One region of the Alkalinema sp. FACHB-956 genome, then DNA from elsewhere that is predicted to be linked to it. Evidence: predicted binding sites of a transcription regulator. Region 1 holds the regulator's gene; the other holds the start of a gene.
The links. Region 1 encodes NtcA, which controls nitrogen genes in cyanobacteria. Its sites were predicted from a motif close to TTTGTANNNNNNNNTACAAA; they were not measured.
Positions count from the first base shown of each region.

Region 2: a site for NtcA is predicted at 1,695-1,714, ahead of H6G21_RS15060 (ferredoxin--nitrite reductase). Genes of this name have one in related genera too.

Region 1 covers NZ_JACJRC010000008.1:159,963-164,178, reverse strand. Annotated here, with positions in the region: gene fabI (enoyl-ACP reductase FabI) at 1-616, opposite strand, end outside; gene ntcA (global nitrogen regulator NtcA) at 1,328-1,999, shown strand; gene H6G21_RS11520 (DUF3084 domain-containing protein) at 2,236-3,633, shown strand; gene H6G21_RS11515 (pre-16S rRNA-processing nuclease YqgF) at 3,602-4,120, shown strand; gene H6G21_RS11510 (DUF3146 family protein) at 4,098-4,216, opposite strand, start outside.
Region 2 covers NZ_JACJRC010000013.1:131,952-136,167, reverse strand. Annotated here, with positions in the region: gene H6G21_RS15060 (ferredoxin--nitrite reductase) at 1-1,550, opposite strand, end outside; gene H6G21_RS15055 (Rieske (2Fe-2S) protein) at 2,102-2,521, shown strand; gene H6G21_RS15050 (HEAT repeat domain-containing protein) at 2,713-4,050, shown strand; gene H6G21_RS15045 (LysR family transcriptional regulator) at 4,102-4,216, shown strand, end outside.

The DNA of each region.
Region 1 (4,216 bases):
GGATCCCACCCACCGCAGAGGAGGCCAGGGTGCGGATGGGGCCAGCGGAAATGGCATTGACTCGAACGCCCTGGGAGCCGAGTTCATGGGCCAGATACCGCACATTCATTTCCAAGGCTGCCTTGGCCGTGCCCATAACGTTGTAGTTCGGAATGACCTTCACACCACCGTAGTAGGTCAGGGTGACAATACTGCCGCCCTCGGTCATCAAGGGTTTAGCCGCCCCCGCCATCTGAATCAATGAATAAGCACTGACATCCAGGGCCAACTTGAAGCCTTCCCGACTGGTGGCGCTAAAGTTGCCTTTCAATTCTTCTTTATTGGCAAAGGCCAGACAGTGAATCAGAATATCTAGCCGTCCCCAAGCTTCCTTCACCGCATCAAAGGTAGCTTGAACTTGCTCATCGCTCTGGACATTACAGGGCACAAACAAACTGGGATTCAACGGCTCGGTCAGATCCCGCACCTTTTTCTCAAACTTGCCGCTGTCATCCGGCAGATAGGTGACCCCAATGTTGGCTCCGGCCCTATGGAGTTGCTGGGCGATGCCCCAGGCGATCGACTTATCGTTAGCAATTCCTGTGACCAGGGCGTTTTTTCCACTCAGATTCAGCATAGCCATGTACGTTGAGAGCATTTATGAGAATACTCAAAGATGGTCAGCCATGGAATAGGCGACCCTAGGGAGATTTCCGGCCATTGCGGTCGTGCACCGCGATCGTTGCGGCCTAAAGTGCCCAAAGCCCGGTCTTGGGTGGGGATGCGCTAACTGGACAAAATTGTGCAGGGGCCAAAACTTGGGAGTAAGATATTGACAATCTCAGTGTGATCAGAGTGCCTCAGTGTGATCAGGATTCAGTGTGATCAAGGTAATGGTGACCGGAATACCCCGTGCGAATTAGCACAGGTTTTCGCCATCGTTCGTCCACCTTATACATTGCACTATCTTTACATTGCACTAGATGAACCTGGTTGGATGGATTGTGATCAGTTTAGGTGCAGCCTCCTGATTCAACTCAGATGATTCAACTCAGAGCGAACTTAGACCTGTGCTAATTCAATAAAACTCAACGTTGAAGACTCCGGCTCAGCTAAATTGCCCATAAGCTTAGTAGAAAGCGTAGTGGAGTGTATTTCTTGCTACAAAAACTCCTCGATCGGTAGGTTTTATTGGTCTCAAGTCAACAATTGCTCACAGAGTGAATCTTACAGAAACGATTCTCATCGGAATTAATCTCTTAGCGGATCTCTTGAACGTTGACCCCTTGATTGTGTAGTTAGCTAACTCTACTGGCCTTTCCGTAGAACGGCGTTAGGAACGGGGAAGATGGTAATAAGCCCAGACAAGTCGCTCGCATCAATGTTCCGCCAAATGGGTGGAAACGCTTATCCGCCGATGGTGGAAACCTTCGAGCGGGGTAAGACAATCTTCTTTCCGGGTGATCCTGCTGAACGGGTTTATTTTCTCCAGAAAGGGGCTGTTAAGTTATCTCGGGTCTATGAAGCGGGGGAAGAAATCACTGTCGCGCTGTTGCGGGAAAACAGTGTATTTGGAGTCCTATCGCTGATTACGGGACAAAAAGCCGATCGCTTCTACCACGCGGTGGCGTTTACGCCGGTGGAACTGCTTTCGGTACCGATCGAACAGGTAGAAAAGGCCCTGAAGGAAAATCCTGATCTGTCCATGTGGATGCTCAAGGGGCTGTCATCCCGGATTCTGCAAACGGAGATGATGATCGAAACCTTGGCTCACCGGGATATGGGATCTCGGTTGGTGAGTTTTTTGCTGATCCTATGCCGGGACTTTGGGGTGCCGGGACAAAACGGGATCACGATCGATCTCAAGCTCTCCCACCAGGCGATCGCGGAAGCTATTGGATCCACTCGCGTCACAGTGACTCGCTTACTTGGGGATCTGCGGCAGGATGAAATGATTTCTATTCACAAAAAGAAAATCACGGTTCATAATCCCGTCATGCTTAGTCAGCAATTCACCTAGAATCCCAGTTCCAAACAGTCTAGTTCCTAATAGTCCAGTTCCCAATAGTCCAGTTCCGACGTGCTGATCCACCGGATCCAGTTCTGCGGGAGAATCCCACTGCCCTAAGGTTCCCTGGGGAACAGTCCTGTCAGAACAGTCCTGTTAGAACGGTCAATAGGCTTTAGACTGGCTATAGTTTTTGGTAGGAGCCGTTTGGAAACCTTTAGTCCAGCGGCAGGTGTGGTGGAGTTGTAATGTCTAGCGGGTATATCCTGATTTTGGCGGTGTTGATCTTAGGGGGTGTCATTGCCACGCTGGGCGATCGCATTGGAACCCGAGTGGGCAAAGCGCGTCTGAGCTTGTTTAATCTCCGCCCTAAGAAGACGGCTGTCGTTGTCACTATTTTGACCGGGATTTTGATCTCAGCGTCCACGCTGGGCATTTTACTGCTGGCTAATCGGCAATTTCGCGACATGATTCTCAACTTTGAGGTGATTCAGCGGCGATTACGGCGAGCGAGTACCGATTTGGATCAAGCGAAGGCTGAACTGGGTAAGACCGCCGAGCAAAAAGAAAATGTTGAGGCGGAGTTGAATAAGTCCCAAGTGGAGCGGGGCAAGGTGCAGGCGCAGCTCGATCGGGTCAAAAACTCCCTCAAGGATGCCGCTGCCCTGCAACGGGCCACCGAAGCCCGACGGGCGCAGGTCGAACAGCAACGCAATGTCGTGCAGGCACAGTTACTCTCGGTTTCCCAGCAAGCTCTCGCGCTAAAATCCGAAATTCTGGAACTAGAAGCTGAGCAAAAACAGTTAGCCGCCCAGCGGGATGAAGTCAAAGCCCAAATTGCTGCCCGAGATCAAGAAATTGAAGAACGCAGCAAAATCATTCAACAGCGCGATCGGGACATTGCAGCCCGAGATACCGTCATTACCCAACGGGAAGAACGGCTACGGGCTTTGGAAAATCAGCAGGTTGCGCTGGCCCGTGAAGTGGAGAAACTGGAACAGGAAGCTCAGCGTCTGCGATTGGGCACCCCGGCGATTTTGCGGAACCAAGTGCTGGCGTCAGGGGTGGTGCGCATTACCAATCCCCAAGCCTCCAACCAGGCGGTGGATGCACTCCTGCGGGAAGCCAATCGAGTGGCACAGGGCGCACTGCAACCGGGGGTCGATGGCAATGGTCAAATTTTGCGGATTACCCGATCGGAAGTGGATCAGTTAGCTCGCCAGATCAGCGATGGCCGGGACTACTTTGTGCGAATTTTGGCGGCGGCGAATTACCTATTGGGCGAAAAAACAGAGGTAACGGTGTTTGCCGATGTGGTGCGTAATGAAGTGATTTATCGGCCTGGGGATGTCCTGGCCACCACTTCTCTGGATCCGTCCAAGATGACTGTCACAGAGATTCAAGATCGTATTAACAAACTCGTGGCGGCTTCGATTTTCCGGGCGAAGCGAGCTGGATTGCTCTCCGATAATGTGCAGGTCAGTCGGATTCAGGCGCTGATTCAGTTTATTGATGGACTCCGGCAGTACGATAGTTCGATTGAAATTCGCGCGATCGCGGGGGATGTCACCTATACGGCGGGGCCGATGCGTCTAGAATTGATTGCAGTTCAGAATGGACAAACGGTGCTGCAAACTAGTCGTTAGGGCTGTGACCCGCACGGCCAGCCGCAGAACTAGTGATGGAGAGGCGCGAGGCAATATGTACTACTTAGGGTTTGATCCCGGACGGGATAAATGTGGGGTGGCGATCGTGGATGATCACGGCCATCCTCCAGTGCATGAAGTCATTGCTGTGGATCAAGCCCTTACCGTGGTGGAAACCCTGTGCCAGCATTACCCAGTGCGTTTGATTGTTTTGGGAGATCAAACGGGTTCAAAGGCTTGGCAGAAACAATTTCAAGGAGCTTTGCCCGAAATTCCGGTGCAACGGGTGGATGAACGCTTTAGCAGCCTAGAGGCCCGCGATCGCTATTGGCAACTGCACCCCCCCCAAGGATTACAAAAGCTGATTCCCCAGGGGATGCGAACTCCCCCCCGGCCGATCGATGATCTGGTCGCGATTATCCTGGTGGAGCGCTATTTAAAGTCTCTGGAAAGCAACCCACCGGCTACAACTCCGCCCGAATCGTAAACGAGTAGTCACCGCCCGGTTCCAGTTGATAGTCCTTGGCTTCTAGAAAACGGCCTAGGGGTTCCCGAATCAATGCCCGTCCCAAGGATGGCTCAA
Region 2 (4,216 bases), on a different contig from region 1:
TCCTCCAAGGACACGCCCGATTTTAAAGTGGCTCCAAACTGTTCTACCAGCATGCGCCGTAGCAACGGTTTGAGATCCGCGACGGGGATGCCCGTTTGGGTTTTGGTGCCGAGGTGGGCGTCTTTGCCCACTTTGCCCCCCGTGAACAGATCAACCCCTTCCGTGACCTTGCCATCTTTGCGAGCTTTAGTGCCCATCAAGCCGATGTCCGCCACTTGGGGTTGGCCGCAGGAGTTGGGACACCCTGTCCAGTGAATCCGCACAGGCTGCGGGACTTCAACCTCTTGGTCAAGCTCCCGCGCCAGGGCCAGCGCCCGATTTTTGGTTTCCACCAAAGCAAAGTTACAAAACTGTGCACCGGTGCAGGAGACCAGCGATCGTTCGATCGTGCCGGGATTCACTGAAAACGTTTGCAAAATCTCCTCTTGTTGCAGAGGCTCCAGCCGGGAATCGGGCACATTGGGGATAATCACGTTTTGCTCCACCGTGAGCCGCAGTTCCCCACTGCCATAGACCTCTGCCAACCGAGCCAGATCGTACATATCTTGGGCAAACAAACGACCCACCGGAATGCAGAGACCGACGTAGTTCAACCCAGCTTGCTTCTGCTTGTAAATTCCAATGTGATCCCGTTTATCCCACTCAATTTCATCCTTGGGCGCAGCGGAGAGCAAGGTACGACCGATGCTCTTTTCCACTTCCTCGCGGAATTTTTCCAGTCCCCATTGGTCGATCAACCACATCAAGCGGGACTTTTGGCGATTGGCGCGGGGGCCGTTATCGCGATAGACCGTGAGAATGGCACGGCACAAGTCCACCACATCACTGGGTATGACCCAAACATTGAGGGGAATCGCCGCTTCCACCCGACTGGCGGAGAAAAAGCCACCGACCAGCACATTAAATCCCAATTGCCCTTCCTTGAAGGCCGGGACAAAGGCAATGTCATTAATTTCTGCGTGGACGGAATTATCGCGGCACCCGGCGATCGCGATGTTGAACTTGCGGGGCAGATTGGTAAATTCAGGATTGCCTTGACCTTGATTGGTGATCATGTCCTGAACTTGTTGCACCAATTCCCGCGTGTCGTACAACTCATCGGCATCAATTCCGGCAACGGGAGATGCAGTGATGTTACGAACGTTATCCATACCGGACTGCACACTGGTTAGCCCAACGGACTCATAACGCCGCAGAATATCAGGAATATCCTCCAACCGCAAACCCCGCAATTGCAAATTTTGCCGGGTGGTGATGTCAGCGACGCCATCTTCGCCATAGCGACTGACGACATCCGCGAGTACGCGCATCTGTTCACTAGAGACAATGCCGCAGGGTAAGCGCATCCGCATCATGAACTTGCCCGGTGTCACCGGACGGAAGAAGATTCCCAGCCACTTCAGCCGATGGATACGATCGGTTTCATCCATCGCCTCCCAACCAATTTGGGCAAAGTGCTCTAGTTCGGCTTTAACCGCGAGGCCGTCCTTTTCCGCCTTAAACTTTTCAAACTTATTCAGCTTTTCCGATGCTGGAATCGTGTTTGTCATAGGTCAAGCCTGTGTTCCTGTGGTCGTACCCAAAACCCTCGGTGGACTCGCAGAAAATTGATGTCTCAAGGAGCTTCAAGTTTCTGCAAAACTGGGCTGGTCGTTTGACCATGGAGTCAAAATTAGGCGAGATCAAAGGGGCAATTCGTATCCTTCGTTACAGAGTATTTCGTTTAATGCATTTTTTGCATAATAGAGATGCATTAAGTCAATTAGCCTGTCGTCTTCTAGGTCAAAACCGCCTACTATCAGGGATAACGCTTGGTGGACGGGCGCATACGGGATGGATGGTATAACAGCCAGTGCTGGGGTAGAACGCTGAGAGATGTAGGAATCTAGAATCTAGAATCTGGAACCTGGAATCTGGAGCAGTGTGGCGAGAACTTCCTACCTGGAACAGATTGCTGCGAGCGGCATGGTTGGAACAGGGATGGTTGGAATAGGCATGGTGGAGCAGGGGTGGTGGAGCAGGGGTGATGTTAGAAAGTACGCTGAAATGGTTCAATGTCCTAGAAAGGGACATCGGAGTCCAGTGAGGCGTTCTAAGCGATATGAAACGACGCAACTTTCTACAATGGTTCGGGTTGGGTGGGTTGATGGTCAACCTGCCAGCAGGACTCGTGGCGATGCTATCTGGCTGCAAAGCCTCCGTCGCTGAGGGCTTTCGAAAAGTTGGGTCGATCGCGGAACTGGATGAGAAAGGATTTTTCTTTCAAGAGTATTTCACCGCCAATCCGCTGTTGGTTGTACGACAACCCAAAACCCCCAATACTCTGACTGCGGTTGATCCCATCTGCACCCATCAAGGGTGCGTGGTCAACTGGCAAAAAGAAAAAGGGGCCTTTGTTTGTCCTTGTCATGGTGCAGTCTTTAGCCCGGAGGGAAAAGTCCTGCAAGGGCCTGCCGATCGCGATTTGCCAACCTATCCCGTGGAATTACGGGGACAGGAGATCTGGGTCTCTAGTCGCTAATTCAGTCCCCAGCCTGATCCCCTTGGCTGAGTATCGATGTATCGATTACCTGGGTGTTAGCCCTCTTCATAGATTGTTTTGGCATTGATTGTTTTGGCATTGACTATCTTTATATTGACTCAGTGCGATCGCGATCGTGGGTTGATGGATTGAGGTCGGCTATTTGAAAAAATTTGCAAGGAATCTTGATTGTGCAAGTTGATGATGTACGGAGTCTCGCATCCATTGCAGCCCTAAGGCAACACTGCCAGTGGTCTTGCGTTCTCCAAGAAATTCAAGCCCTACTCCAGGCATTGACGTCCGTTCGCTCCGATCGCCGAAAATCGCCTCCTACGCTACCTCCCGCCTTCGTCCATCAGGTTTTAGAGAGCTTATTAGACGTGTTAGTGGCTGGGGATTTTCAGACTAAATGGGAAGCGGCTAAACTGTTTCCCACGCTCGGGGAAGCGGCGATCGAGCCACTCCTCGCCTTGCTAGACAACGATGATTTAGACCCCGAAGTCCACTGGTTTGTGGTGCGCATCCTAGGTCATTGGCCCCACCCCCAGACCTTACAGGCCCTGTTGAGTTGCATCCAAACCCATCCCCAGGAGGAGGTGCGCTCCATGGCGGTTCAAGTCTTGGGCAGCCAAGGCCCATCGGCGTTAGCGTTAGTGGAGGATCTGCTTCAGGCCCCCAGTACCCGCCTGCAAGGGGTCAATATTCTCGCCCAAATCCGCAGTCCCCAAAGTATTCCCAGGCTCCTGACGCTGGCGGATGACACCGATGCTCCGGTCAGAGCCAGCGCGATCGCCGCCCTAGCGATGTTGCAACCGCCCGCAATTCTGTCCCGGCTGGTCCAGGCGTTAGAGGATCCTGCGGTTGGAGTGCGGCGGGCTGCCTTGGTTGGATTAACCTTTAGCAACTTAACCGATCAACCGACGATCGTGGCTCAAATACAGCCGCGACTGTGGGATGTAGATATTCAAGTCTGCTGTCAGGCAGCGATTTGTTTAGGCCGCATTGGCAGTCCCGCAGCCGTCACGGTGCTACGATCGGCACTGCAATCCAGCGTTTTGCCCGATCCTTTCGCCCTCGAACTCGTGCGTTCCCTGATTTGGATTGCCACTGAACCGGCTCTGGACGCAATTCTGCAAGCCCTCGATCGGGGAACCCTCTCCGCCAGTGTGGCCCAGGAAACCATCACCCTCCTAGGCCGGCTTGAGTCGCCTACCCTCAAGCCTCAGGTGGCCCAATGGTTGATCGAACGACTGCACCAACAGGAAGGCACTGCCCCGATGGCGGAACCCCCCCACCCCCGCTTCGACAGCCAAGGGATGATTTCCGCCCTAGGACAATTGCAAGAACCGATCGTCATTGATGGCTTGATTCCCCTCCTGGCTCAAGCCGATCCAAAACTCCGGTTGCATCTTGTGGCGGCGCTCAGACGATTTGATGGGGTCTATGCACGGTTGCAAACCTTAGCAAGTCAACCATCCAGTGAAGCCAATCTGAAGCAGGGACTCTCGATCGCCTTAAAAGAATGGTGAGTTATGCCTCCTGCCGTTTACCCATCCCGCTGTCTTTGACATTTAGGCGCTATGCGATTAGAACAAATCCAAGCATTTTTGGCGATCGCGGAAACCGGAAGTTTCCAACAAGCTGCGCGCCAATGTAATGTCACCCAGTCCACCATCAGTCGGCAAATCCAGAATC